DNA from 2 places in the Bacillus sp. 11B20 genome. Region 2 is predicted to be linked to the other one. Evidence: predicted binding sites of a transcription regulator. Region 2 holds the regulator's gene; the other holds the start of a gene.
What was found. The regulator Rex, encoded in region 2, represses fermentation and respiration genes when NADH is low (regulators of the CRP and FNR family bind a similar motif). The targets are predictions, from matches to a motif close to TTGTGAAATATTTCACAA.
Positions count from the first base shown of each region.

Region 1: a site for Rex is predicted at 1,485-1,502, ahead of ACN6NB_RS01555 (L-lactate dehydrogenase). Genes of this name have one in related genera too.

Region 1 covers NZ_JBLZWZ010000005.1:140,096-143,519, forward strand. The annotation lists gene ACN6NB_RS01550 (YfcC family protein) at 1-1,324, shown strand, start outside; gene ACN6NB_RS01555 (L-lactate dehydrogenase) at 1,542-2,489, shown strand; gene ACN6NB_RS01560 (L-lactate permease) at 2,533-3,424, shown strand, end outside.
Region 2 covers NZ_JBLZWZ010000006.1:5,923-9,346, forward strand. The annotation lists gene ACN6NB_RS02820 (ABC-F family ATP-binding cassette domain-containing protein) at 1-278, opposite strand, end outside; gene moaC (cyclic pyranopterin monophosphate synthase MoaC) at 417-908, shown strand; gene ACN6NB_RS02830 (redox-sensing transcriptional repressor Rex) at 924-1,577, shown strand; gene ACN6NB_RS02835 (twin-arginine translocase TatA/TatE family subunit) at 1,605-1,784, shown strand; gene tatC (twin-arginine translocase subunit TatC) at 1,791-2,549, shown strand; gene ACN6NB_RS02845 (NUDIX hydrolase) at 2,589-3,212, opposite strand; gene ACN6NB_RS02850 (YdiK family protein) at 3,269-3,424, opposite strand, start outside.

The DNA of each region.
Region 1 (3,424 bases), on a different contig from region 2:
GTATTTTGTACCAGCGGGTGAGTTTGACCGAAAGACATCTGGGGAGATCACAACAGCCGTTCCTGGCAGTTATCACCGCATTGATCAATCACCAGTGAGTCCAGTAGGCTTTTTCACTGCTATACAAGAAGGGATGGTAGGGTCCGCTTCTATTATTTTTCTGATTCTATTTACGGGCGGAACCATTGCCATTTTGGAGAAAACAGGTGCTATTAACGGGATGATTCACCATGTCATCAGCCGGTTTCAAACGAAGCAATTATTGTTTATTTGTATTGTTGGGGGATTATTTTCAGTCCTTGGAACGACCGGAATTGTCGTGAACTCTGTTATTGGGTTTATTCCGATTGGCATCATTGTGGCACGATCCTTGAAATGGGATGCTGTAGCAGGAGCGGCTGTCATCTACATCGGCTGTTACGCAGGGTTTAATGCAACGATTTTATCTCCATCTCCATTAGGTTTATCACAAACGATCGCAGAGCTGCCGATCTTTTCTGGCATTGGCCTGCGTGTCATCATTTATCTTTGTTTCCTTATTTCTAGTATTGTGTACATCTATTTATATACAAGACGTCTGAAGAATAAAGACAAGGGAAGCATTCTTGGCGATCAATGGTTTCCTGCTAAGGGGCTTGGCGGAGCCGATGCGGAATCTGTGGACAAGCCTGCATTCACTGGCAGACATAAGCTGATTTTAGCGGTGTGCGGATTGTCACTTGGAGGGTTCTTATATGGCGCACTTCAGCTTGGCTGGACCGATAAGGAAATGGCCGGTGTGTTCATTTTTATGGCAATTGCAGCTGGACTGCTTGGAGGATTAGCGGCCAATGATATTGCGAAAACGTTTATTATCGGGTGTCAAAGCCTTGTATACGGCGCACTTATTGTTGGGATGGCACGCTGTATTTCGGTCATTTTAGAAAATGGGAAGCTGCTTGATACAGTGGTCAACGGCTTGGCGAGTATGCTGACAGGCTTTAGTCCAATTGCTGGTGCGATCGGGATGTATATTGCGAGTGCGCTTCTTCACTTTTTGATTTCATCAGGATCAGGAGAAGCCGTAGTCTTTATCCCGATTCTTGCGCCGCTCGCTGATTTAATGGGCATCACAAGACAGGTAGCTGTAGAAGCAGTAATGCTTGGTGAAGGGGTGGTCAACTGTATCAATCCGACTTCTGGTGTGTTGATGGCTGTGCTTGCTGCAAGTGGTATTCCTTATGTAAAGTGGCTGCGTTTTATGGTGCCGCTTGCCCTCATTTGGTTTGTCATTGGTCTTGTATTTATTTGTATTGGGGTCATGATCAACTGGGGCCCTTATTAAACATGTATGAAGCTGCCGAAGAGCGTTTGGCAGCTTTTTTCTTGTGGAAATATGTATGGAACCAGCGCTTTGAAAGCACAATAAATGTGTTCACAAATTCGCTACATATTTTTTTTGAGCAACCCCCTTGCAAAAGTTTGTGAAGTGTTGCACAATAAGAATGTGAAATACTTCACATAATAAAAACAGCCTAGTTTTACTCAGGAGGATGAGATAAATGACAAACGAAAAAGTAAACAAAGTAGCCCTTATTGGAGCAGGTTTCGTCGGCAGCAGTTATGCCTTTACATTAATAAATCAAGCGATCACAGATGAATTGGTTGTTATCGATTTGAATCAAGACAAAGCAATGGGTGACGTGATGGATTTAAACCACGGAAAAGCATTTGCCCCGCATCCTGTGAATACTTGGTATGGAGATTATGAGGATTGTAAGGATGCAGACATTGTATGTATCTGTGCTGGCGCAAACCAAAAGCCAGGTGAAACGAGACTTGACCTTGTTGAGAAAAATTTAAATATATTTAAAGGTATTGTAGACAATGTGATGAAAAGCGGATTTGATGGCATTTTCTTAGTTGCTACGAACCCAGTTGATATTTTGACATATGCGACTTGGAAATTCAGTGGACTACCAAAAGAACGAGTGATTGGCAGTGGTACGACGCTTGATACGGCAAGATTTAGATACATGCTCAGTGAGTATTTTGAAGCAGCGGCACACAATGTGCATGCGTACATCATTGGCGAGCATGGGGATACTGAGCTTGCTGTTTGGAGTCATGCGAATATCGGAAGTGTACCAATTACAGAATTAATGAAGAGAAATGATCAATACAAACAAGAAGACTTAGATGAAATCATGGAAAATGTCCGTCATGCCGCTTACCAAATCATTGAGAAAAAAGGCGCCACTTACTACGGCGTAGCAATGAGTTTAGCCCGCATTACAAGAGCGATCCTGCACAATGAAAACAGTATTTTAACGGTCAGCACTTACTTGGATGGTGAGTACGGAGCAGAAGATGTCTACATTGGTGTACCCGCCCTTGTGAATCGAAATGGTGCAACAGAAGTGATGGAGCTTGCTCTGGATGATACAGAGAAAGAAAAATTTGCACACAGTGTGAATGTGTTAAAAGAGATTTTGGCTCCTCATTTTTAATCAATCAAAAGCAACCTATCTGAGCAGAAAAGGATGAATCACTATGTGGCAGCAAATATATGATCCGTTTGGTAATGAATTCGTCAGTGCATTGGTGGCAATGCTCCCAATCTTGTTTTTCCTACTTGCATTAACCGTTTTTAAGTTAAAAGGTGTTTTAGCCGCTTGTTTTACCTTAATCGTCAGTTTTGTAACAGCTGTTTTCTTCTTCCATATGCCAGTTGAAAAGGCATTATCTGCTGTGCTGCTCGGTATATCTAATGGGCTGTGGCCGATTGGATATATCGTGATCATGGCGGTATGGCTCTATAAAATTGCCGTGAAATCTGGTAAGTTCGATGTCATTCGTTCTAGTATTGCAGGAATCTCTCAAGATCAACGTCTTCAGCTCTTATTAATAGGTTTTAGCTTTAACGCATTTTTAGAAGGTGCTGCTGGGTTTGGTGTACCGATTGCGATCAGTGCCGCTCTCTTAACAGAGCTTGGGTTTAAACCGCTGAAAGCTGCGATGCTCTGCTTAATTGCCAATGCTGCATCTGGTGCATTTGGTGCTGTAGGAATCCCAGTGATTACAGGGGCGCAAATGGGCAATATGACGCCGCTTGCGTTATCTCAAACCCTTGTATATACGATTCCGTTTATTTCATTCTGTATTCCGTTCCTACTCATTCTGATTGTAGATGGATTCAAAGGAATCAAAGAAACTCTGCCAGCCTTGCTTGTTGTGAGTGGAACCTATACCATTTTGCAAGCTGTTACAATGGTGACGATGGGTCCTGAGCTTGCCAATATTATTTCTGCCTTAGCAAGTATGGGAATTTTGGCTTTATTTCTTCGGAAATGGCAGCCAAAACACATTTATCGAGAAGAAGGATCGCCAGATATTGAACAGAAACAAACGTATCGCGGCGTTGAAATACTGAAAGCATGGTCTC
Region 2 (3,424 bases):
TGATCAAAAACCGATAATAATTCGTCTTTTAGCGTACGTGTAGACGTCACATCGGTATGCTGTGCTAAATAGCCGATCGATAGGTCTTTTGGTTTGATGATCTCACCTTGCTCGTAAGACATTTGACCGGCAATGATTTTCAAAAGCGTGGATTTGCCTGCGCCGTTACGACCTACAATGGCAATTCGATCCCTTGCTTTGACTTCCAATTTTATATTCGTTAAAACGGTATCAGCGCCAAACGATTTGGACAGCTGATTCACTTGTAGAATCATCATGTAACTTCACCTCTGCTATAATATGTTAAGTGTAGCTTATCAGCAGTAAACCGGCAAATGTTACATACAATCGCCATATTCAAATGAAAGACAGATAGGAAAAAATAGTGTATCATTTGAGTGAGGGAGCGTTGAAAGATGAGTCAATTTAGCCACTTTAACGAACAGGGGAGAGCAAAGATGGTCGACATTAGTGACAAATCGTCTACAGTGAGAACCGCCGTTGCTGTTTCAAGTGTTCGTATGATAAAAGAAGTGTTTCATAAAATACAACAGCATGAAATTGGAAAAGGGGATGTGCTGTCTGTTGCACAGGTTGCTGGCATCATGGCAGCAAAGCAAACATCTACCATCATTCCAATGTGTCATCCGCTTGCACTAAAAGGCGTGGATATCTCCTTTAATTGGGAGGAAGACGGAAATGCGCACATCCTGAACATACAAGTACAGGTGAAAACAAAAGGAAGTACGGGTGTGGAGATGGAAGCGCTCACTTCTGCTTCAGTATGTGCACTGACCGTTTACGATATGTGCAAAGCGATTGATAAAGGCATGATCATCGGTCCAACCTATCTAATTGAAAAGACAGGCGGGAAAAACGGTGATTTTCACAGAGCATCTGATATTTAAGTTGGAGGACCTTATATGAATATAGATCAGTCAAAAATTCCACAAGCGACAGCCAAACGTTTGCCGCTTTACTACCGTTTTTTAAAAAATTTGCATGCATCAGGAAAACAAAGGGTGTCATCAGCTGAGCTTAGTGATGCAGTCAAAGTGGATTCTGCTACCATTCGCCGAGATTTTTCGTACTTTGGTGCACTTGGGAAGAAAGGGTATGGCTATAATGTCGATTATCTCTTGACCTTCTTCAGAAAGACCCTTGACCAAGATGAAATGACCAATGTCATGCTCATTGGTGTCGGGAATTTAGGGACTGCTTTTTTACACTATAATTTCATAAAAAATAATAATACAAAAATTTCAATGGCTTTTGACGTCAATGAGAGTAAAATAGGAAGTGAGATAGGCGGCGTGCCTGTCTATGATTTGGATAAGCTTGAAGAGCATGTTCAAGAGGTAGGAGATATCCCTGTTGCAATTTTGACAGTACCTGCCGTAGCAGCTCAATCCATTACAGATCGTTTGATTGCCCTTGGCATCAAAGGAATCCTTAACTTTACGCCGGCTCGATTGAATGTGCCGGAACACATTCGAATTCATCATATAGATTTGGCGGTTGAACTTCAGTCTCTTGTGTATTTCTTAAAGCATTACTCTGTTACGCAGGAGGACTGACGAAAAGGGGTAAAGGGGGTGGAGCAAATGGGTCCGATCGGTCCTGGGAGTTTGATTCTGATTGCGATTGTAGCGCTCATTATTTTTGGGCCGAAAAAGCTTCCTGAATTAGGAAGAGCAGCAGGAGATACATTACGTGAATTCAAAAATGCCACAAAAGGCTTAGCTGATGATCAGGAAGAAAAAAAGAAAAAAGAAGATCAGTAGAATAGGATGAGCTTCATGAATGTCAAAGATATGCCGCTTATGGAGCATATTGTGGAACTGCGAAAACGCCTAGTGATCATTGCGATGTTTTTTGTCGCCTTTATGGTGGCTGGTTTTTTTCTCGCTAAGCCGGTCATTGTGTATTTACAAAATACCGATGAAGCGGCAACACTTACGCTGAATGCATTTAAACTTACAGATCCACTGTACGTGTTTATGCAGTTCGCATTTGTCATTGCTTTGGTTTTGACGTGTCCCGTTATTTTATATCAGCTGTGGGCGTTTGTGAGTCCTGGCTTATATGAAAAAGAAAGAAAGGTGACACTTGCTTACATTCCGATTGCACTGCTTTTATTTTTGAGCGGTGTGGCTTTCTCTTACTTTATTTTATTTCCGTTTGTCGTCGATTTTATGATGCGAATGTCGAATGATTTAAATGTAGAGCAAGTCATTGGGATTCATGAGTATTTTACATTTCTAATGCAGCTAACACTTCCATTTGGCTTTTTGTTTCAGATGCCAGTCGTGTTGATGTTTCTCACCAGACTCGGCATCATCACACCGATGTTTTTATCAAAAATACGGAAGTATGCCTATTTTGTCCTCCTTGTCATTGCCGCACTCATTACACCGCCAGAGCTTGTTTCTCACCTCATGGTCACCTTGCCAATGCTCGTTTTATACGAAGTGAGCATTATCATTTCAAGAGTGACCTATCGCAAAATGCAGCAAACAGAGGAGAAAGAAAAACATTATGTTTCATAAAAAAGCATCATGATCCAATAAGGGATCACGATGCTTTTTCTATTGTGTAAATTGATTGATCGCGTGAAAGAGGTGCTCATAATAGGCGGGCTCATGCGAGACAAAATCTCGAATACGTACTTCCCTGCTTTCCTCACGTCGTTCTCCGTTTGTATCAACTTTAAAGCCCTCGATTCGAATTCTTTCACATGATCCTGTTAAAAGCTGCTGTGCATCAACCAGTTTTGCTCTGTACAGACCAGCAACTTCTTCTTTCTGTAGATGAACTTCCATATGCTTTTCTTCATTCATATAAAGATACACATGGCAGAACTCACGGTCAATGAAAGAAGGCAGGTGAATTTCATCTTTTATGATTCCTGTATAAGTAAGGTTCTCAAAAGGGATAGAAAGACCAAGCTCTTCTTCTACCTCTCTTAAGCCATCAGAAGGCTGTTCATCTGCGAGAAGGTGACCTGCTGCGGTGATATCAAACAGTGAAGGAAAATCCTTTTTTGCAGGACTCCTTAGCTGAAAATAGAGATACACGGTGCCAAGCTCCTTTTTAAGAAGCCAGAAATGAAATGTTTCATGCCAAAGACCTTGGGCGTGGACATCTGAACGAGCGGCAGCTCCAATGGTTTCATGCTGATCATTGAAGAAACGAAGTTTTTCATGTTCCATGAAGTTACATCCTCCATAAAAAAACCATTTTCCAAACGCGGAAAATGGTTTTTGATTTATTTTTGCTGCTGTTTTTTGAGTTTGACAGAGAAGGCAAACATTTTAAGCGCGATATTGATATTATAGGCCGCAAACACCATCAGCAAAATGCTGTAAAATGACCACATGTCACCTGGATTTTGAATGGCCATATAGGTGAAAGCCACACCTAC